Regions from separate parts of the Sulfobacillus sp. TH-112 genome, predicted to be linked through region 4. Evidence: riboswitches for the same ligand, from Rfam matches in the RefSeq annotation. Region 4 holds a riboswitch; each other region holds the start of a gene.
The links. A riboswitch is a leader RNA that binds a small molecule or an ion and turns the genes downstream of it on or off. The one in region 4 is predicted to bind cyclic di-AMP.
Positions count from the first base shown of each region.

Region 1: linked by a shared signal. The riboswitch ahead of ACOJWD_RS06220 (peptidoglycan-binding protein) and the one ahead of ACOJWD_RS15160 (C40 family peptidase) in region 4 are both predicted to bind cyclic di-AMP.
Region 2: linked by a shared signal. The riboswitch ahead of ACOJWD_RS09575 (LysM peptidoglycan-binding domain-containing protein) and the one ahead of ACOJWD_RS15160 (C40 family peptidase) in region 4 are both predicted to bind cyclic di-AMP.
Region 3: linked by a shared signal. The riboswitch ahead of ACOJWD_RS13965 (peptidoglycan-binding protein) and the one ahead of ACOJWD_RS15160 (C40 family peptidase) in region 4 are both predicted to bind cyclic di-AMP.

Region 1 is NZ_JBYCKN010000096.1:2,480-8,203, forward strand. It holds gene ACOJWD_RS06215 (GntR family transcriptional regulator) at 271-543, opposite strand; gene ACOJWD_RS06220 (peptidoglycan-binding protein) at 657-1,838, opposite strand; cyclic di-AMP (ydaO/yuaA leader) riboswitch at 1,848-1,983, opposite strand; gene ACOJWD_RS06225 (EamA family transporter) at 2,164-3,084, shown strand; gene ACOJWD_RS06230 (NAD(P)/FAD-dependent oxidoreductase) at 3,206-4,207, shown strand; gene ACOJWD_RS06235 (ATP-binding cassette domain-containing protein) at 4,204-5,724, opposite strand, start outside.
Region 2 is NZ_JBYCKN010000134.1:19,787-25,510, forward strand. It holds gene ACOJWD_RS09570 (transglycosylase domain-containing protein) at 1-2,007, opposite strand, end outside; gene ACOJWD_RS09575 (LysM peptidoglycan-binding domain-containing protein) at 2,119-3,087, opposite strand; cyclic di-AMP (ydaO/yuaA leader) riboswitch at 3,099-3,234, opposite strand; gene topA (type I DNA topoisomerase) at 3,468-5,561, shown strand; gene trmFO (methylenetetrahydrofolate--tRNA-(uracil(54)-C(5))-methyltransferase (FADH(2)-oxidizing) TrmFO) at 5,542-5,724, shown strand, end outside.
Region 3 is NZ_JBYCKN010000189.1:91-5,814, forward strand. It holds partial or broken gene ACOJWD_RS13965 (peptidoglycan-binding protein) at 1-729, opposite strand, end outside; cyclic di-AMP (ydaO/yuaA leader) riboswitch at 745-879, opposite strand; gene ACOJWD_RS13970 (hypothetical protein) at 1,172-1,537, opposite strand; gene panD (aspartate 1-decarboxylase) at 1,684-2,079, shown strand; gene ACOJWD_RS13980 (MTH1187 family thiamine-binding protein) at 2,145-2,459, shown strand; gene ACOJWD_RS13985 (ABC transporter ATP-binding protein) at 2,506-4,293, opposite strand; gene ACOJWD_RS13990 (ABC transporter transmembrane domain-containing protein) at 4,290-5,724, opposite strand, start outside.
Region 4 is NZ_JBYCKN010000204.1:1,947-7,670, reverse strand. It holds gene ACOJWD_RS15170 (enoyl-CoA hydratase/isomerase family protein) at 1-141, shown strand, start outside; gene ACOJWD_RS15165 (hypothetical protein) at 129-512, opposite strand; gene ACOJWD_RS15160 (C40 family peptidase) at 693-1,562, opposite strand; cyclic di-AMP (ydaO/yuaA leader) riboswitch at 1,575-1,733, opposite strand; gene rpoE (DNA-directed RNA polymerase subunit delta) at 1,912-2,205, shown strand; gene pyrG (CTP synthase) at 2,295-3,935, shown strand; gene ACOJWD_RS15145 (PspA/IM30 family protein) at 4,062-4,778, shown strand; gene pspAA (PspA-associated protein PspAA) at 4,775-5,038, shown strand; gene pspAB (PspA-associated protein PspAB) at 5,052-5,606, opposite strand; gene htpX (zinc metalloprotease HtpX) at 5,628-5,724, opposite strand, start outside.

The sequences.
Region 1 (5,724 bases), on a different contig from region 4:
CGGATGGGATCAATACGAGAGACACCTCGATAAGGCCGTCGATTGTCATGTCCTTTTGTGGTCGCGCCCCGTAAACCGGGAGCCGTGTTTGTCCAGAGCGAGGACCGCAAAGTAAGAAGGAACGGGCCCATACAGACCAAACCTGCATAAAAGAGGGCCATGAGAGCCCTCTCGCAGGTCATCTAGTGATGTTAGTCACGCCGCTCCCGCCACTGCGCTTAAGCCATCGCGCTGACGGGACTTAAGAGCCATGGCAATTTTCCGCAGGGGCTATGCGCGCCGCCGCGTATGGCCAAATTCCAACGCTTGAAGAGATTGAATATTATTGGCGTGCACCACTGCCCGTCCCCCGGATTGCAGTTCTACCAGACCTATCCCCGCCAGGTGTTGAAACGCATTACGGACAACATGCGTCGGCACCCCGAGCGCTCTGGCCTCCTCTTCGACCACCAGAGTGGCCCCCACTTGAATACGATGGGTTAAGATGGCTTCGCGATACCTTTGCACCAATAAGTCCAAACGATTTGCTAATGGTGAATACATGCCGTGGCCTCCATCTCCGAACTCATACCTAAGCAACTCTATTCTACGATATGAAGAGCGGGATGGCCAAATAATTCGCGCCATCCCACTCGGTTGGACCAAGGCATTGCTCGCTAATTCCCCAAAGTATAGACGGTAACCTGCTGCACCCCAAAATCCGAAATCACGGTAGGATCGGCGTTAATAAAGAGGTCTACGCGATCCCCTTGGATAGCGCCCCCGGTATCGAGAGCTTCTCCCATAAAGCCCCCTGATGGCAAGTAATTATCATGATAGCCCGTCACATACAGTACACTGTGTAATGGAATAACCGACGGGTCAACGGCAATCATCCCGTCTTCCAACGGCTGTCCAAAGGCGTCCACCGGTCCATAGGGGTAGTTATCGGCCAAACTAGGACCATAGGAGGTGGCAACCATATGATAGGCATGCAATACCGGGCGACCGTCGATAGTCTTGATGGATGAGGTGAATTCCCCCGTCACGCCGTCGGACGGACTATTCAACGAAGGCTCGCTCACCGGATCATTGGGCTCGGGAAAGGCCTCGGGCAAGGTCGGGCCACTTTGTCCATTATTAATACTCGAACTGGTATTGCCCGAGGTGGACGTCGACCCTGTGGTGCTTGTCCCACTTGCCAGTGTTGGTGCGGTAGTCCCACTGATTGGTGGTACCAGCTTAAATCCCGATAACATCTGCTGCCAAGTGACCTCCGATGTCACCCCGGTTTCAGCCAATCCAGTGGCCTTTTGAAAGGCCTTGAGTGCCGTCTCGGTGGCCGCGTTGAAGTATCCCGTGTCTGATCCCTCAGGCAGATATCCTAAGTCTTCCAAGTTAGCCTGTAGGGTCATCACCCAGTGCCCGGTCGAACCAATCGTGAGCACTTGGCGCATTGCTGGGTGGGTATTGGCCAAAGTCTGGGCCGTTGTCGGAGAAGACTCTGGCGCGGCAGGCACAATATCAAACCCCGCAAGGATATCCTGCCAGATGACCGGGGTGGTAGCTACACTGTCGGGAAGAGCATGAGCTTGTTCAAACGCCACCAGCCCTCGCTCCGTCCGCGGACCAAAAATTCCATCCATAGGACCCGCAGAATACCCCAGAAGGTTCAAATCAGCTTGTAGGGTGCAGACCCAATGCCCCTGCGAACCGATTTGTAAGGACTGTTGCATGGCAGGATGGATCGCCTCGAGACTGGTGGTGCTGGGCGTCGCGGCAAACGTTGCTCCGCTCAATAATCCGGCACTCGCAATGCCGACCGTACTCAACACGGCAATTTTTGATGTTATACGCATGAAGTAACCCCTCTCTCAAAGTTGTGCCTCCGGGGTTAGCTGACGGGTTCGGGCAACGAGAGGTAGGCCCTACGTGATCACACGATTCACCCCACAGACCGGTTCCCCCGGTTGTCATTCTTAAACAATTTGGCGTAGTTATGGTAGAAAAGAGTGCGGACTTTGTCAGATGCCCAGGGAGCGGGTAGGCTGCCTTGGCGTGATATTAAATGGAGGATTATCGAAATGCAGGGTGTTTTCTCATAATCTAGGACCTGTCCCAAAATCCACCACCACACGGAAGTCCGGTCGAACGACAAACAGATATGATACAGTGAGGGCAGGCATGACATCATCAGGAAGGATCGGCGATCGGCTCGTGGCGCAAACACCCAAAGTGCACATCTTGTCGGTTCTCTGTGCGGGAGCCAGTTATGGCCTAGTGACTCCCCTTGTCAAACAAGCTGTGCGCTCCGGCGTGGCAACGTCCTCCCTGAGCATGCTACAGTATCCGGCCGCCTTACTGTTTCTGGTCGTCGCACGATATCTGATGAAGTCTCCACCCATGCGCCTACGCGCACACCTCGTCTGGCCCCTTTTGGCCGTAGGAGTCTCCAGTGCCGCTACTACCATTTGCTATTATCAATCGTTAAAGCATCTTCCCCCAGCTATGGCGGTCCTGCTTCTATTTCAATTCTCGTGGATGCTTCCCGTGATGGGATGGTTAGCGTCGAGACGACGTCCCAGTCTTATTGAGGTCGCAGCTATCGCACTCATCGTCATCGGCACCATCCTAGCGTTAAGTGAGCAGTTTCACGGCCCGTTGACCACCCTCGGGATGATCGAAGGGCTCGGTGCCGGAGTGAGTTATGCCTTCACCTTGTTCTGGCAAGCCCGCATTGCGTCGGATACCCCTGTGTTGAATAGCGCGTTCCTGACGATCGTGATTGCCGCCCTGACGGTCTTCCTCTTTTATCACAACCCTAGCCACCTCTTCACCCAGAACTGGTCCCAAACTGTCGGGTACGGGAGCGTCGCGGGCATTTTTAGTCTCGTTCTTCCCCTAGGTTTACTGTATTTGAGTGCGCCCAAGCTCGGTGACACGCTGACCGCAATTCTGGCATCAGTAGAACTTCCGACCGCACTTGTCATATCACTAATTTGGCTTAAGTCATCTATAACGTTGTTCGAATGGCTGGGTTGTATGCTGATTCTCGGCGGCATTACCTTAGCATCGGTTTGGGATCGCGCCGTTCCGAGAGGCTAAGCATGCGTTCATTGGCCTCTTCATTTGGCTCTCATAGAGGGCGTCAGACATTTCCAGTACGCCTCGCGCAAATTCGGTACTTTTGTTATCATAAATTGATTACGTGGCAGGAGGGACCAGATTGCAGATTGAGGATATGATTATCATTGGTGGCGGCCCAGTAGGTCTCTTTGGAGCCACCATGGCAAAACTTCATGGTTTGTCGGTCACCATGATCGAGAGTCTTACTGCTTTAGGGGGGCAACTGTATGCCCTTTATCCCGAGAAACCCATTTATGATGTGGCAGGCTTCTACGGAATCACGGGAAAAGACCTCGCCAATCGCCTCATCGAGCAGTCGATGCATTTCTCTCCCACCGTAAAACTCGGGCACTCCGTGATCCATATCGCTCCCGTGACCACCAGTGACTCACTCTATTACCAGGTCGAAACCGACCAAGAGGTCCTCTATGCCCGGGTCCTCCTGATTACCGTAGGCATTGGCGCGTTTGTTCCGCGACGGCTTACCGCTCCTGAAGCCGAGTCCCTTGAGGGGCATGGCGTACACTATTTTGTTCCGCCACTCGAATACTTTCACCACCGTCGCGTGATGGTGGTGGGCGGGGGAGATACAGCGCTTGACTGGACGCTCGCGGTTGCCCCCTATGCGGATCAGGTGATACTGGTTCACCGTCGCACGGAGTTCCGCGGACAAGAAGAGAGCATTCGACTTATTGCCGAAAAGTCCAATATCACAACGAGGACGCCCTATGAGGTAATTCATCTTGGCGGCCACGCTCAGTTAGAGTCGGTCACCCTAAAACATGTTACCACCGGAGAAGAGTCCCAAGAAGCGGTGGATGACGTCATTGGTGGACTAGGGTTCCTTCCCTCCTTAGGGCCAGTAAAGACTTGGGGAGTGACACTTCAAGGCAACACCATTCCTGTCGATCCCTCCTCTATGTTGACCAATCTGCCTGGGGTATACGCCGCCGGAGATGTGGCGGCTTACCTTGGAAAAGTCAAGCTGATAGCGACAGGATTCGGGGAAATCGGATTGGCAATCGCCCACATCCGCAACTATCTTGATCCCACCAAGAAGGGTCTCCCGCATAGCTCCAATCTCAAGAACCTCCCCTTTTAATGCCATAAAGCCAGCACGGTGACAAATAGCAAGAGAATCACAAATACAGCATCCCGCCATGAACTGGCGATGGGATGATAGTAGCTACGGGCCGTGGACACCTGCATCGGTTCTCCTTTAAATCCGCGGGCCTCCATGGCAATAGCCACCCTTTCAGAGAGCCGCACCGCATCACTAAGAAGAGGCAGGGCATAGGTGACAATTCGTGCCGGAGACCAATGCAGGTCGCGTCCACGAACCCGACGAGCTAGGCGCAGTTTGTCCCACTCTTCGATGAAACTGGGAAAGAACCGCAATCCCGCTAAGGTGCCATAGCTAAATTTGGGCGGTATGTGCCATATCCGAGACAATCCCTTCACGAGATCGACTAAATCTACTGTAGAGACAAATAAGAGACCAAAACTAACCGCCGACAACATTCGAAACCCTAAAATCAACCCCTTGATAAATCCGGGATAGGACAAGCGATACCACAGCAGGTGAAAGACCGGGGTCTGTGGGCCCACAGCAGCATATGCGGTCATCATCCAAGTGTAGAGCGCAAAAAAGAGCACAAACGGTAAAAGGCGCTTTATTACGGATAGTAAAGATATGCCGCTTAGCGTCACCAGTAGGACCAGGGGAATGGCGGCCAACGTCATCGCTTGAGGCAAGGTATGGGCAAAGGCAGTTAAGCCCACCGCCAAAAACACCCCGAGCAACTTCCACACCGGATTAATCCGCCCCATAGTGCTCTTTTTCACTCGACTTCCCATTGTCATAAATTGGGGCGAGGAGCTACCTGGTTCGTCCTGAGGTTCTCTCAGCCCAGAGTGCGCCACTAGGTGGCATTGGTCCAACACAGTATCGTTGGTCAAGAGTTCGCTCGGCTCCCCGTCAAACACCACTTCTCCCTGATCCATGGCAATGACCCGTGTCGCATACTCCGCCACCAGGTCTAAATCATGGGTAGAAATAATCACCAGAGCACCCGCTCGTTGCCGCTCCTGCAGACGTTCCATAATCACATCCCGAGTACTCGCGTCTTGGCCAAACGTTGGCTCGTCAAGACAATACAGGCTGTGCGGCTTTTGCAACATGCAAGCGACAGACAAGCGCCGCTTCTGCCCCTGCGAGAGGGAATAGGGGCTGAGACGAGCATGGTCCAAGAGTCCAAACTGCTCCAATTGCTGTCGGGTATCCTCCGGCATGACGCCCTCAACGTACCGATTGCTCATTTCATCGACCACGCGTTCGAAGATGAATTGATGTTCCGGATTTTGAAATCCAAAGGCGACCTCCGATACCGCCGGATGAATGGCTCTTCCTTGATGATGGCGTTTCAGTCCGGCGATAAGCTTCAGTAATGTGGACTTTCCGGCTCCGTTACTCCCCACCAGCGCGACTAATTCTCCCGGAAAACACCGCAAGTTTATCCCTGATAGCGCGTCGGGACCATGACGCGTATACCTCACCGCGACATTCTCCAATTCCACCAGTGGCTTTGAGATGAGAAGTCCTTTGGCAGACATCGCAAC
Region 2 (5,724 bases), on a different contig from region 4:
CCCCGAGGTGGCACTGATATGTTGTTGATAGATGACGCCCGGAGGGACTTCAAAGCGTCTTTTCGGGATAGGAAGAGTCCGATTGACTGAGACCATGATGCCTTTCCAGATGGGGCCTGCGGAAACCGCGCCATAAGCCGGTCCAGCACCCGAATTGGTATAAGGTTGAGGCACTTCTCCAATCCGATCTCCTTCCCACACACCGACTAGCATTTGGGGCTCGAATCCTAAAAACCAGGCATCCTCCTCATTATTGTTGGTGCCGCTTTTCGCGGCGGCCGGGCGATGGATACCGAGAGCGGCGCCGGTAGGGAAGGCATCGGGTCCGATGCCTCTGAGGGGCTGGGATTGTAAGACTCCTTTCATCATTTGAGTCAGAATGAAGGCCTGGTCGGCCGAAAGAGCACGATGGGAGCTCCTCGGAGATTGATAGAGCACGTGGTGATCTCGGGTAACGCGTGTCACCACAATCGGGGACAGGCGAATCCCGCCGTTATCAATCGCCCCATAGGCTTGGGTTAAGGTCATTAAATTGGTATCGACGCCTAAGGCGAGTCCCAGTGGTGGCGTACGATATCCGGCATTTTTGCCAAGGTGCATGCCAAATTGTTGATTGGCATAATGAATAGCATAGTGTGGGCCAATTTGCGCAAACAACTGCACCGCCACATTGTTATTGGAGAGGGCTAGGGCATCGGCGAGCGACATATAGCCGCGATAGAGCAAGTTATCGTTTTGTGGCCAGAAGGCCTGATGATGAACATGACGATAGCGCGGGACGTCTTGAATGACGCTATTCTCGGTGTAGCCGCGAGCAAGCGCTGGCGCATAATCGAGAATGGGCTTGATGGCGGACCCTGTGGATCGGAGGGCGTCGATGGCCAAATCAGGCGAGAGAAACCCCAGGTACTGCCGTCCGCCGATGATGGCCCAAATGTGCCCATTATGGGGATTTTCGACCACTACTGCGGCTTGATGATAGGCATAGGGGTGGTGTGCACGACCAAAGTTGCGGTTCATCCAATATTGGACTTGGGCCTGGGCGAGTTGGTATACGCGCGGACGTAGTGCGGTGTGAATGTGTAGACCGCCATGAAAAATATCCTGCAAGGAAAATCCCTTCTCAAGAAGGACGCGGATGACTTGGTCGAGGTACCAGGGATCCGGGTATGGTGCCTGGCTGGTCGGATGGTGCCCCGGCGTGAGAGAAATCGGTTGACGTCGCAATTGAGCGGCTCTTTGGGCAGTGAGGTCGTGATAGCGCTCCATGGCATCAATCACTTGGTCTCGACGAACCTGGGCGGCCTGTGGGTGTATATACGGGTCATATTGTGACGGACTCTGAGGTAGTCCCGCGAGCAGGGTGGCCTCGTTGAGAGTGAGGTGGCTAGGGGTGGTATTGAAGTACACTTTGGCAGCCGCGCGAATGCCTTTGGCCCCCTGACCAAAATAGACGGTGTTGAGGTACAAGTCCAGGATCTGGGCTTTTGAATAGTGATGATAGAGCTTAATCCCTAAGAGAAATTCATCAATTTTTCGGTTCAGGGATTTTTGGTCGCTGAGATAGAGGTTCTTGGCTAACTGTTCTGTGATGGTACTGGCGCCCTGCACCGGACGTCCCCCTGCCTTGAGGTCGACATAGGCGGATCGCGCAATCGATTTAAGGTCATACCCCTGATTCTGGTAAAAGCGATGGTCCTCAATGGCGATGACAGCCGTCGCCACGCTGGGGGCTATCTCAGAGAGAGCTACCGGGGCGGATGAGGCGCCCAAGGTGGCGACCACTGTCCCGTCACGGTCGTAGACCATCGATGGAGAGGACGACGCATACGAATCCCAGAGTCTGGCCACCGAAGGGAGGTGTTGATTCATTTGGTCAATCTTGTGAATCAGCAGGCCGACACCCAGAATACTGGTGAAAGCGGTTAGAGACAACACCGCCCCCGTGACTCTGCGAATCGATAGTATCTGGGGTCGATGACGATGGTGACGGCGGCGATTTTGCATCGGATTCTCCTTTAATCGGGCAGTAGCGCTTCTCCCGCTAAGGTGTCCGTGTCACATAAAAAATATGTCGAAAAAAGGCGGAGCCCGAAGGCCCCGCCGCTGATCTAGAGTTTAGTTTACCGTTCCCGCTCCATAGTAATGGGATACATAGAACGGGTCGTTAAGATTCTGTATCTGGACTCCTTGACCCGGTTCCGGGGCATCAATAAATGCCGCCGAATATCCCATGGCGGGATCCGAGCCAATATAAATTCCTACGTGAGACGCTCCGGGAGCATAGGTTTGAAAGAATACCAGGTCGCCGGGTTCGAGATTGGCTTTTGACACATGGGTCACTTCATCATACTGCTCCCAAGTGGTACGCCCAATACTGATACCGTTTTGAGCCAGTACATACTGTACCAGACCCGAACAGTCAAAGCCGGTTGCAGGATTCTCGTCACCAAATACGTAAGGCACCCCGAGGTATTTCAGCGCGGTGGATACGATGGCTGCACCGACGGAGCTTGGAGCATCTTGCATAGGTAGTGAGACGCTATTGGATCCACTTGCGATGGCCGAAGAACTGCCGGGCAGGATCAAGACTTCGCCGACCGCAATATTGTTGGGATTCGACAGATGATTCAGTTGGGCGAGGATGGGCCATGTAGTATGAAACATGGCGGCAATCCCGGCCAAGGTATTGCCCGCTTCAACCGTATATCGGCGCACTGCGGACGACGCCTTGGCTGTAGCCGGTTCATTGGCTGCAAGCGTGGTTTGTCCACCAGGCACAGAGAGGACTTCGCCGATGCGAAGCACGTTGGGATTCGCTAAGTGGTTCATCGAAGCTAGCGTTTCCCAGGTGGTGTGAAATTGGCTGGCGATTCCTGCTAAGGTGTTTCCTGATTGCACCCGATAGGTGGCGCTGTGTGCGGCCTCAAAAGACAGTGAGGAGCTCGCGTGCGCGCTATCGATCAATTGATGATGAGGTGCCGTCGGAGATCCTTGAGCGACCGTCTGGACCGTGGTAAGCGGGGACAAACACAAGGCTGCAGCCACTAAAGCACCGCTGGCTACGCCAATCGAGCGTATATTCAAATAGGGGCTCCCCTTCCTTCGCGATTTGCCTCCGAGGTTAGTTCATGGTTCGGGCAGAAGGAGCCCTACGTGTAGACACGATTCACCAAGGGACAGGTCCCTTTATCCCCCGTACATGGAATTTCCATGATTCGGCATAAGGAGTCGTATCGATTATAGGGGGATCTTGTCGACATGTCATGAGCGATGGGATTGAGTGAGCGGTCATCACCACCTTCGCACGTCGCTTTTTGCCATAATATGTCCGTCACACTAAATATTTGGGATGCATGGAAAAAAGCGTCAGGGAAATAATGGGCGATTTTATGGGGAGGGCCTTTTCTGGATATCCGTGGCATAATGCGATAGTATAGGTACGCTTACGAACGGGAGGTGGCAGGTTGGCAAAGCCAAAGCCCTTGATTATTGTAGAATCTCCGGCCAAGGCCAAAACCATCAGCCGATTTCTAGGAAGTCGGTATCAGGTGAAGGCATCGATGGGGCACGTACGTGACTTGCCAAAGAGTCAGTTTGGTGTTGATGTCGAAAAAGATTTTCAGCCGCGCTATATTACCATCCGCGGCAAAGGTCCATTAGTGAAAGAATTGAAGGACGCGGCCAAAAAGACCGATCGCGTGTATTTAGCAACCGACCCGGACCGCGAGGGCGAGGCCATTGCTTGGCATCTGGGGGAAACACTAGGGATTAAGCCGGAGGATGCTCGTAGAATTGAATTCCACGAGATTACGAAAGATGCGGTGACTGAAGCGATTCGCTCGGCCCGACCGGTGGATATGAACTTGGTGGATGCCCAGCAGGCGAGGCGGGTACTCGACCGCGTGGTGGGGTACCAACTATCTCCGTTGCTGTGGCGCAAGGTACGTCCCGGACTGTCCGCGGGTCGAGTGCAGTCAGCCGCACTGAAGATTTTGGTCGATCGGGAACTGGACATTGAAGCTTTTCGTCCGGAAGAATATTTTACAGTGGAATTAACCGCCAATAGCCAACCGGCGATTGCTGCTCAGTATGTTGGCCCATTAGGCGAAAAGGGTCGTCTCACCGTGCTTGATCAAGGGGCGGTCCTGGAGCAAGTGCAAGTGGGAATGGACGTCGAAGTTCGGTCGGTGAAGACCCGGGAGCGTCGTCGCTTTCCGTCCCTCCCATTTACGACATCCACATTGCAGCAGGAGGCCTCACGGCGTCTCGGGTTTTCGGTAAAGCGTACCATGAGTCTCGCGCAACAATTGTATGAAGGACTTGAGGTGAAAGGGGAAGGGACAGTAGGACTTGTGACCTACATTCGCACGGACTCCACCCGTGTTTCGGACGTGGCCGTGGGAGATGCCAAGGCGTATGTGGAAAGTACCTACGGAACGCCGTTCTTTAAAGGAAGTGACGTCCCGAAACGTCCCCAAAAGGAAAGACCGGGGGTGCAGGATGCCCACGAGGCCATTCGACCCACGGTCGTGATGCGTCATCCTGACCAATTGAAAGGCTCTTTGGCACGGGACCAGCTACGCTTATACCGACTGATCTGGGAGCGTTTTGTGGCCAGCCAAATGGCGCCATTGGTGTATGATGCGACCACGGTGGAACTCATTCAGGGAGCACATGCCTTTCGGGCTCACGGATCGGTTGTGAAGTTCCCTGGGTTTTCGGTGCTTTATCAAGACACCCGTGAAGAGGGTGAAGAGAATGCCGAGAACGATGGGGCACTGCCGCTCTTAACTGAAGGGTCACGGCTTTCGATCGAGACCATCGAGTCCACCCAACACTTTACTGAACCGCCACCGCGATATACTGAGGCGAGTCTGGTGAAGACGCTCGAGGAACTTGGTATTGGTCGTCCCTCGACCTATGCTCCGATTATCGATACGTTGTTGCAGCGCGACTACGTCCGGCGGGAACAAAAGCGGCTGACACCCACAGAGCTTGGCCGGGTGGTGGTGGATCTCCTGAAAAACTACTTTCCTGAGATTGTGAACATTTCGTTCACCGCAGCTATCGAAGATCAGTTGGATCGCGTGGAGGATGCGGACCTAGTTTGGCAACAAGTATTGCGCGAGTTCTATCAGTCATTTGCCGAAGAGTTAGCTCGTGCGGATGAGGAAATCGAAAAGGTGGATATGCCCAACGATGTCACGGATGAAGTGTGCTCTGTGTGTGGGCGACCTATGGTCGTGAAATATGGTCGATTTGGTAAGTTTTTGGCATGTTCCGGATACCCCGAATGTACCAATACCGAGGCGATTGTGGAGAAGACCGGTGCTTTCTGTCCAAAATGCGGAGCAGACTTGGTGGCTCGACGCAGTAAGCGAGGACGGACCTTTTATGGTTGCCGCGCCTACCCTGAATGTGATTTTGTCACCTGGTGGCGGCCGACGGAGAACAAATGTCCGCGCTGTGGAACCTCTATGGCAACCAAGAAGAAAGGACGTCAGGAAACCTTGGTGTGTTTGAAGGAGGGATGTGGCTTTGAAGAAGAAGCTCAATAACCGTGTGACCATCGTGGGCGGTGGTCTCGCAGGCTCCGAGGCGGCCTATCAGGTGGCCTCGCGGGGTATTGCGGTCGATCTCTATGAGATGCGGCCCGTGACCATGACGCCTGCGCATCATACCGAGCGTTTGGCTGAACTGGTCTGTTCAAACTCCTTCGGC
Region 3 (5,724 bases), on a different contig from region 4:
AAACCCTTGTGACGGGAGGAAGTTGTCTTGATATCCGGTCACATAGACGAGGCTCTTCAACGGTATCACACTCGGATCGACCGCAATCATTCCGTCTTCTAGTGGTGCGCCGAAGTAATCCGTCGGGCCGTAGGGGTAATTATCTGCCAAGCTCGGTCCATATGAGGTAGCAATCATATGATAGGCGGCGACGACTTGATGCCCATCAATGGTGCTGACGGACGGCGTGAATTCCCCTTGCGGACCCGATGAACTGGAAGGTTCGTCAACCGGCGTGCCACCAGTAGGGAACGACTCGGGAAGCGATAATTGCTCAGCCGATCCCGATCCCACAGATTGGCTCTGGTTGCTATTGGCTGATGTCGCACTCAGCGCATGACTTCCTGGTGTATAGGGAGTTAGTTGGAATCCTGCCAAAATGTCTTGCCAGGTTGTGGCATTGACTACTCCCGTGGAGGAGAGTCCGCTTTGCGACTGAAAGGACTTTACACCCGCCTCAGTAAGCGGTCCGAAAATCCCATCGACGGGTCCTGATGAGATTCCGAGATCATTGAGGTCGGCTTGAAGAGTCATGACCCAGTGGCCCGTATCACCCTGAAAGAGGGTATGTTGCATCGCAGGATGCAGAGATTGAAGTGCTGCCGTGGTCGTACTGGCAGCCTGAACACTTCCTATGGACGGAGCGGCGAATAAGCTCATGGATCCTAAAAATGCTGCACCTAGTATCATCGTTTTCACGTAATATATCCCCCTCGAAATTTGCCTCCGAGGTTAGCTGACGGATTCGGACGCGAGAGTACGCCCTACGAGCACAAGCTCGATTCACCCCTAACCCTTGGGTTCCCCGGATTCCTTTGCGGAATTAGGCGTTATGGAAGTCGGAACATTAGAGAGTGTACCGAGTGATCGAGGGCGTCGTCAGATCGTAAAACCGCGCTCCCCCGACCATACGACCTCATAGGCCATGTCAGGGGAGCCGGATGCTCGTCCATACGGAGAATCGGAGCGGTCTGCTATTGTCTAACTGAAGAGCCAACTTTTGACTGATCTCTTGACAGACAAAAGAATGGCTGCACTTCCTATCATTACGGCTCTTGCGCCATAGCCGTCCCACCGTTTGCCTGAAGGCGATGCTCTATCGTCGAAAATGGTGACCTACAAATTGGAAATACTAGTGCGATGATTCTCCGTGTTGGTCGCTCGGCGCCACGGATGGCGCTTCACCAAACGCTGCTTGTATCAGTTTAATGGGCAGACGAACCATCCCCTCCATCGCCCACATGGCTTCATCCGCACTTTGAGCCATGGCTCCCTGGCGCCCTTCTAATTGCCGACGCACCATGCGAAAGGGCGACGCCACCATGGTATCCACATACCAGAGTTCCTGGCGTACCGCTTGGTTGATGGTGCTGGGAGTGCCCATAGAGGGCTTGGGGTGCTTACGCGGAGACTTGACCGAATATTTTTTTTCCTCTTTTTGATGTCCTTCCTTTTGATGTCCTTCCTTTTGATGGCCTTCTTTCTGATGGTCTTCCATAGATGATCCCTCCGCGGCTAGAGTGCCTCATGGCAGGTCATGCTATACAAGAATCTCATGCAAGCTTTCTCGACTCGCGACATATGATAAACGATTGACTGAATATGACCTACCCCATTCGGCGTTCAATTGAGGAGTTGACACGTTTGCTAAGAGAAATGCTGAAATCAAAAATCCATCGGGCCACCGTCACCGAGTCCAATCTCAATTACGTCGGCAGTCTGACACTCGGTCATCAACTTGCTCTGGCTGCCGATATTTTGCCTCACGAATTTGTGCACATCACCAACATTAATACCGGGACGCATTGGGTCACCTATGTCATCCAAGATAACGACCACCCAGGTTCACTATGTCTCAACGGAACGGCTGCACGACATTTTCATCCCGGCGACTTAGTGATTATTATGGCCTATGGTTACTTTAGCCCCGAAGAAGTGCGTAGCGGACTTCATCCACGCCTCGTCTATGTTGACCAACAAAACCATATCTCAAAAGTCATGGCGGGCGAAAAGCCCTATACCCTGGACATGGGCGAGTGATTTCGAGTGGCCTTGGAGAAAATACGCTCTGGACAGCGAAGTCTGACACAGCGGAGGCTATGTCTATGGCAATTGTCGAAGTCAAAGTGGTTCCCGTGGGCACCGACGAAGCCAGCATCTCGAGTTATATTCAGGACTGCTTTGAGATTGCCGAGTCAGCCATTGGGGTGGAAAGCGTGCTGACCCCTACCGCGACCCTGTTAGAAGGCGACTTACAGGACATTCTTCCCGTCGTGGAAGCGATGCACCAGTCGCCCTTCTATAGCGGCGTGGACCGCGTCATTACGACAGTCACGATTGACGATCGCGTCGATAAACCACTCGACATGGATAGCATGGTGGAAGCTGTGTTAACTGACGAGAATCTGTTGGAGTTCTAACCTGTCCCGGGACTGTTCCTCACAGAACAGTCCCGTTCTTGATAACCTATGACACCGATTCAACCATTCCTTGCTGTAGCAAAAACATCTTATGGTAGAGGCCTTGATGGGCTAAAAGCTCTTGATGCGTGCCGCGCTCCACCACTTCGCCGTGATGCAGCACTAAGATGAGGTCCGCATCTTGAATGGTGGATAATCGGTGGGCAATGGCAATGGTAGTCCGGCCATGTCGCATCTTCTCAAGAGCGGCTTGTATTTTCTCTTCCGTCTCGGTGTCGACGCTGGCGGTCGCCTCATCCAGTACCAAAATGACCGGTTCCCGCACCATAGTCCGGGCGAAGGACAACAGTTGACGCTGTCCGGTGGAGAGTGTGGCCCCGCGCTCTCCAATGGGTGCGTGATATCCTCCCGGTATCTTATCGATGAAGGTGTCCGCTTGCACAAATCGAGCCGCCGCTTGCACGGCATCCGAAGAGATATCCTCGTCCCCAAGGCGAATGTTCGACTCAATGTCTCCCACAAATAAAAACGGGTCTTGCAATACCAGCCCCATCTTGTGACGAATCTCGGCTTCAGAAAAAGATTTTAAGTCCTGCCCATCGATGAGAATCCGGCCCCGGTCGACAGGATAAAAGCGTAGCAATAAGTTTACCGTGGAACTCTTGCCGCTACCGGTGTGTCCTACAATAGCGACGGTCTGACCGGGTTCGGCCGTGAAACTCACGTGTTTCAAGATGTCGGTTTTGCCATCATACGAAAAAGACACGTCTTGAAACTCAATGCGGCCGCGGGAGATCTCGGCGCTGCCATCGCCTTCCATTGCTGGACGCCGCGATGGATTATCGAGAATCTGAAATACTCGGTGGCTTGACACCATCGCCTGCTGAAAAAAGTTTAACCGTTGCAACATGCTGTTGACGGGTTCAAAAAATCGGCTCAAATAGCTGACAAATGCATACAGTACCCCAATGTTGACTGCCGTATGAAAAGATAGCAGGCCAAAATATCCGAGCACCAGGATTAACGCCAACAGATAAATTACATCCATCAAGGGACGCAACAATAGCCCATTAATTTGCGTGTTCTTAAAGCGCGCCTTGCGATAGGCTTCGTTGACCTCGCCAAACTCTCTTCGAAGACGCGGCTCTTGGCGCATCACCTGAACGATCCCCATTCCCTGCAAAGACTCGTTCAGCTTAGCGTTTAATAACGATAGCCGTTGGCGCGCTAAGTGAAAGACCGGGCTACTAACCCGTTGATACACCCACATCACCAAGATAATAATCGGAAAAAGCACCAAACAATAGAGCGCTAATCGCACATCCAGAGCAAACATCGCAATCATGACGCCCGTCAGCATGGTCACGTTCTGAACAAAGGTGGAGAGCACGGTCATGAACATATCTAAAATGGCTTGAGTGTCGTTGGTAATGCGTGATACCAACACTCCAACAGGCGTTTGATCAAAAAACGAGAGAGCCAGTTCTTGGATTCGATCAAACAGGTCGACCCGAAGGCGCTGGATAATATCGAGCGCTAATAATTGAAACAACAACAGTTGCAATACGGTAAAGGCGGATGTCAGGACCACCAATAATAAATATGCCGCGCCCAATTCGATTAATTGGCCCTTAGGAAAATGACGTGGAATCAGATACCGATCCAAAAATACTTTCACCAAGATCGGCTGTAGCACGTCTGCAGCCGTGGCCAACAGCAGAATCACCAAGGATAGTGCCACACGGCCCTTATGATAGAGCATGTAGCGCATGAGGCGCCAGAAGGTGCCTCGTTGTGGCAACGATAAAGGAGTATCTAAAGATTCCAGACTCATTCCGCCGTCCCCCCTTGTTCAACCAATGTCTCGAGTTGCTGTCGGCGGTACATGTCGAAGTATCGCCCTCCGATATCCAGCAACTGCTGATGACTGCCGCGCTCTTTAATTTGCCCGCCTTCAAGCACCACAATCTGGTCGGCATGTTCCACAGCGCTGAGGCGGTGCGTCGAAATAATGGTGGTGCGATTCTGACGATGGGCCTTCAGCGCCCCTAAAATCGCCTTTTCTGTCCGTGCGTCCACCGCTGACAAGGTGTCATCGAGCAGCAATATTTCGGCGTCAGCAATAAGGGCTCGCGCGATGGAGACCCGTTGCTTTTGACCTCCGGACAGTGTCACCCCACGTTCCCCCACGATGGTGTCATATCCCTCTGGAAACCGCAGAATGTCCTCGTGAATAGAGGCAATCGTCGCGACGCGTTCAATGTCTTCCGTGGTGGCATCAGGGGTCTGAAACCCAATATTTTCTTTAATAGAGAGCGAAAACAAAAAGTCATCTTGCGGCGCGTAAGCTATCGCATGACGGAGCGCATGCAAACGATAGACATAAATCGACTCGCCACCAATAGTGATATCGCCCTCCGTGACATCAAACTCACGCAACAAGAGTCGCATGAGCGTGGTCTTTCCGGTGCCAGTTCTTCCCACAATGCCCAGTGTGGTCCCTTGGGGCACGTCTAAATAAATATTTTTTAACACCGGCCCATCGCTTTCAGGATAGCGAAATTCTGAAATAGCAAATCGAATATTCCCTGTCGGGACCTCTAAAAGCGCGTCCTCACGTTCATTGACTGTAGGCGCGATATGGAGCAAGGTTTGTACCCGGTCATACGATGCACTACCGCGCTCCACTGTGTTAAATAAAAATCCGAAAGCGAGCATCGGCCAGATTAATTGACCCAAATATAAGGTAAATGTAGTGAGGCTTCCGAGGTCCATACTGCCATGGACCACAAAATATCCACCAAACGCGACCGCAAGAAAATAGGAAAACCCGATGATGACCGAAATGGTCGGATCAAAGAGCGAATCAATCTTGGCCACAGCTACATTTTTATTCACCACATCTTGCGAGAGCGCGACAAAGGCTTTTCGCTCCGCTGCTTCTTGGCCAAACGCCCGCACCACACGAACTCCCGATATGTATTCTTGGACACGGTCATTGATATCGGAAAATGCCGCTTGCGCCAACCCAAAGCGCTCGTGCAGCATCTGCCCGTAACGCGAGACCGCATACGCCATCAGTGGCAGTGGCAAAAGACTAATGACCGTTAACTTCCAACTAATTGTAATCGCCATGGTGGCGACCACGACGGTACCGGTGGTGATGGAATCCACCAATGTCAGCACTCCATCGCCAGCCGTCTCCTGAATGGCTTGGACATCATTAGTGGCATGCGCCATTAAGTCTCCGATGCGATGATGGTGA
Region 4 (5,724 bases):
AAAGGCCTCATGGCCGATAATCGAGATGGCGGTCAAGCACGAGAAACCCAGGCGATGCATCGCATCATGATGACGAGCGATGCCCTCGAAGGTCTTCAAGCATTTCTTGGCAAGCGACGTCCTCAATTTCACGGGCGATAAGAATCCTGAGGATTACGAAGTAAACTGAGCCCAAATTGCGTCATGCCGGCAGCGAGGATCACAATACTGGCCCAATCCGGAATAATATGTTGATGCCAAAACGTTAATGCCAGAAGCATGGCACACGACGACCAAGCGGTGCCAAAAACATGTCCTTGACGACTGACGGCCAAAAGAATCAGCACCAAAAGAACGAGACCACTCCACCACCAAATCCCTTGCCCCAGACCGAGTAACGCTATCGTGAGCACCATGATTAATAATCGGCCGATGCCCAAGGGATTCGCGCGATGATGTGTTGTTGATAGACGAGTCTTTTGAGTCGAGACTGGTTCGGATTTTTGTATGGCTTGCGTCTTCGTGTGTACCATATGCTAAAACCTCCCGAGTAAGTGGTCGTTATCCTTCTCGATCACCGAGTAGCTGGGAAATAAAGAAGACACCCGGACCGTAGTCCGGGTGTCGGGGAGAGAAGGAGAGTCGGAGAGAGGGTCGATGAGCACCTTTTACACCAGGGGCGCCAGCGGTCTCTCATACATTCCATCCTCCTCTTAGTTACTGGGGAATATCTGTACTGCGCCATCATAGTTGTCGGCGAAATACGGTTCACTCAAGCTCTGAACCACGACCCCTTGACTGGGCGTCGCGGCAGAAATAAATTCTCCGTTGCCAAGGTAGATACCAACATGGTTAGCAAAGACGCCTTCGGTGGTGAAAAAGATAATATCCCCGGGCTGCAGTTGATCATAGCTGACATGGGTTCCATCGTTCCATTGGGCATAAGACGAATGAGGCAATGACACCCCAAACTGACCATATAACCACTGAACAAAGCCTGAGCAATCAAATCCTGTCGAGGGACTATCTCCGCCCCACACATAGGCATAACCCTGGTATTGGAGGGCAAGTCCTGCAAGTGCCGATCCCGAAATAGATACGTTGCCACGATTGACCTGGTCTTGGGCATTGGTGATCGAGGAACTGGATAAGGCCTGGTTTAACGCATTCCAGGTTAACGCGCCCACGAGACCATAAGACGGTAATCCTTGTGCCCGTTGAAAGGCTTGTACGGCGGCCAAGGTATCAGGGCCAAAGATGCCATCAATGCCATCGGGTGAATAACCTAAATCCGTCAGGTCGGTTTGTAATGTGACAACTTGGGGACCGGTGTCCCCTTCGTGCAAATAACCTGCTGGATAGGCGGCCGGAGCAGCTTCCCATGAGTCTGAAGCACTTGCGCTTGCATATCCAACATCTTCTAAGGCACTCATGGTCTTTACAGGCTGTGTCTTAAGACCCTGGGTGGCTTGGAAATTGTGGACCGTCTTGACTTGGGCTTGGACCGTTTGCGACAAAAGTGACATCGACAGCAAAGCTGTGCCAGCCAAAACGGGCAACATTTTTCGATTAAATTTGAACAACAGTGATACGTCCTTCCTTCTCGTTACTGCCTCCGAGGTTAGTAGCGGATAACCCGTGGTTCGGGGGAGAAGGAGCCCCCTACCGACCGCACAGGATCGGATTCACCACCTAAAGACGTTGCTTTAGGATCCCCCGTACCTTGACTATCAAGGATTCGGCATATTGAATATGGCATTAGTTTACGGCGCATAACATCAATCGATCAACAAATAAGGGAGAATTTTTGCGAAAATAGGGGAAAACTGAAGGTGGGACAATGGAATTTACAAATTGAGACCAATTCGCGTAAGACAAAGGAGCCAAGAGTGGTATAATACTTGGGAAACTTTCCGGAGGATGGGATGACCGATGAGAGCAACGGACGCCGCCTATGCAGTGCTTAAGGCGCAAGGACAGCCAATGGATGTGCAAGACTTGCTGGATGAGACGCTAATGCAGTTGGGCGTTGATCGGGAGCCCAAAGTAGCCTCTAGAATTTATACCGATATTAACTTGGACTCCCGCTTTCAATATCGCGGGGGGTCATCGTGGGGACTGAAGGAGTGGCAGCCTAAATCGCCTGGGCGAGCGACTGCATCAGGAAGGGATCGTGCGAGTTACGATGACGATGATGCAGAAGACATCGAGGAGGACGACGGTTAACTCCGTTCGGACTCCTTCTCCATTTAATGTCGTCTCTTCGGTGCGCAAATAGTAGAACCCGGGTATTGAGTTGAATAGGAGGAACCACGATGGCGAAGTATGTGTTTATTACGGGCGGGGTGGTGTCATCGCTCGGGAAAGGGATTACGGCCGCGTCGTTAGGAAGAATTTTGAAAACGCGGGGTATCCGGGTCACTGCTCTGAAATTAGATCCCTACATCAATGTGGACCCGGGTACCATGTCTCCTTTGCAACACGGCGAAGTCTTTGTCACGCAAGATGGTGCAGAAACCGACTTGGATTTGGGACACTATGAACGGTTCATGGATATTAACCTCTCGCAAGCCAACAACGTAACCACGGGGCGTATTTATTGGTCGACCATCAGTAAGGAGCGGCGAGGGGATTTTCTTGGCGGCACCGTGCAGGTGATTCCGCACATCACTAATGCCATTAAAGAGAGAATCCATCGAGTGGCAGAATCTAGTGGAGCAGACGTCGTCATTGTGGAGATTGGCGGCACTGTCGGGGATATTGAAAGTTTGCCCTTTTTGGAAGCTATCCGTCAGATGCGCTCCGATATCGGGCGAGAGTCAGTTATGTATGTTCATGTGACCTTGGTTCCTTTTTTAAGTGCGGCAGGAGAAGCCAAGACCAAGCCCACCCAACATTCAGTGAAAGAGCTGCGTTCCATCGGTATTCAACCGGATGTCATAGTATGTCGTACGCAGAAGCCATTGTCGCGCGAGATGCGCGATAAGATTGCGCTAATGTGTGACGTGGATAGGCGTGCGGTCGTGCAAAATGTCGATGCTGATTCCATTTACCAGCTGCCTCTGATGCTGGCCGATGAGGGGTTGGATGACATTGTGGTCAATCGTTTAGGCCTCACCGCCTGTGGGTCGAAACAGCTTGATGAATGGGCGGCACTGGTCGATCGGGCAGCTCACATCGAGGGTCGCGTGGAGATAGCGGTGGTCGGAAAATATGTGGCACTCCATGATGCCTATTTAAGTGTGGTCGAGGCTTTGACGCACGGCGGGATTGCCAACCAGGTGAAAGTGGACATCCGTTGGGTTGATTCGGAGGATATTGAAGCCAACGGAGTCCAGGCATGGCTAACCGGCGTGGACGGCATTTTGATTCCCGGCGGTTTTGGTTATCGCGGCGTGGAAGGAAAAATCCTGGCGATTGAGTATGCTCGCACCCATAGCATCCCATTCTTCGGTATCTGTATGGGAATGCAGGCCGCAGTGATAGAAATTGCCCGTCATCGGGCCGGCCTACGTGAGGCCAACTCCACGGAATTTATGGCGGATACACCGTATCCGGTGATTGATCTCATGCCAGAACAACAAACGGTAGAAGATTTAGGTGGCACGATGCGCTTAGGCAGTTATCCGTGCGCACTGACGCCGGGCACCAAGGTTCAATCTGTGTATCAGGAGCCGCTCATCTTTGAGAGACATCGGCATCGGTTTGAGGTGAATAATGCCTACCGCACTGCATTGCAAGAGGTGGGGGTGGTGTTATCGGGACTGTCTCCTGATAACCGCCTGGTAGAAATAATCGAGTTAGTGGATCATCCCTGGTTTATTGGGACTCAGTTTCATCCAGAGTTTCAGTCGCGCCCGAACCGACCGCATCCCTTGTTTACATCGTTTATTGCAGCAAGCAAGGAAGCCAAGGAAGCCTTCGAGGACGCGATCCTGTACTCCGATCGATCATAGCGGGGATAGCTTGGGACATTAAAGAGTGGTGTGATTCTGACAGCGTCGACGACGTCTTTTGGAATGGGGCTTTTGACAAGGATTTTTCTTCGGGAATATACTATGGATAGAGAGAGGAGGCTTTTCATGGGATTGATGGCGCGAGTTTCTACGATATTCAAATCCAAGGTGAACACGGTGTTGGATAAAGCCGAGGATCCGCGGGAGACTTTGGAATATTCATATCAGAAGCAAGTTGAGCAACTGCAGAACATTCGCAAGGGTATTGCGGAGGTTGTGACGTCGAAGAAGCGACTCGAATTACAGGCATCTCGCATTCAAGACTCGATGAATCAGCAGGATGCCAATGCGCGGGATGCAGTGAAAGCGGGACGGGATGATTTAGCGCAAGAAGCCTTGACGCGTAAGCAAAGCATGTCTAGTCAAATTGCAGGTCTGCAATCGCAAATTGACGACCTATCCAAGGAAGAAGCGCGGTTAGGTGATTTGCAGCAGAAGTTGCAGAGTAAAGTCGAATCGTTCCGGACCCAGAAAGAGGTCATTAAGGCACAGTATTCTGCCGCGCAAGCACAGGTGAAAATTGGGGAGGCCTTTACCGGTCTTGGAGAAGATATGGCCGATGTGAATATGGCTTTGCAACGTGCCCAAGACAAGACTGAGAACATGAAGGCGCGTGCTGCAGCGGTGGATTCTTTAGCGGATAACCCTGCATTCCAAAATGATGCTCTTCCCAGTAGCGGCGATTCTATTCGTGATGAACTGAATAAACTGAATGCCTCCTCTAGTGTCAGCGATGAATTGGCGAAGTTGAAAGCGGAACTTGGCCAGGGAGACCAATCATGATTGTACGTATATTGCACGAGGGACAATATCGCGTTGATGGCGATACCTTAGAGGAAATACAGCGGCTGGATGACGAACTGATGGATGCTCTCACAGCAAACCATGCCGACCGATTTCACCAGTTGTTACACCAGGTGGCAGAATTAGTCCGCAGTGGGGAATCCCTGGAAACTGAGCACTTAGTGGAGTCGGACCTAATTCTACCGGCTGATGATACGACACTGGATGAAGCGAAGCGTCTATTTTCCGACCCAGAATAGCGGGGCGTCGGATTTAAATGGGAGGATCCCAGAGCGGGTACCAACGTTCGGGATCCTTTTCCATGGGGAGGGCGGATCCAAGCGTAGAACGAATCCGAAACTCACGACTCTCGTTACGTTGGTGGCCTCCTTGGGGAACAAAAGGATAAAAGGCCGCGCGACGATAGCTGTAAATCAGGTACCAGTTACCAAAGCGAAACATCGCCGCCAAGAGACTGTCAGCATAGCCTCCTTGTTTAATAAGGTCCGCGGTCATATGCAGTCCGTTGATGGCGTCTTCCAGTTGGGCGCCATCAAAGATGATCCAATGAAAGTCCATTTTGTCTGTCAATTGACGGATCTTCACCTGAAAATCTTGACCGCTCATTTGCAAGAGGTCGTGGACATCTTTTTCGATCGCCTCATAGGCTGAGTTATCCACGGAACGCAACACAATGGCGGCCTCTCCACCGTAAGGGCTATCAAGCTTTACTTCAATGTCGAGCGCTGCGGTGGAGAGGGCAAACAGCTGGTCCGTTTTTCCAGGGGGGAGTTTGGTACGTCCAAATAGCGAATCAAATAGGCCCATTGGCTCGAATTCCTCCCGTGCTTATTTTTTCTCCATCCGTTCTTGGAGACGCTCCAATTGTTGCAACCGGTGTTCGATGGTCGGATGTGTCGCAAACATTTCCATGACGCTATCCTTG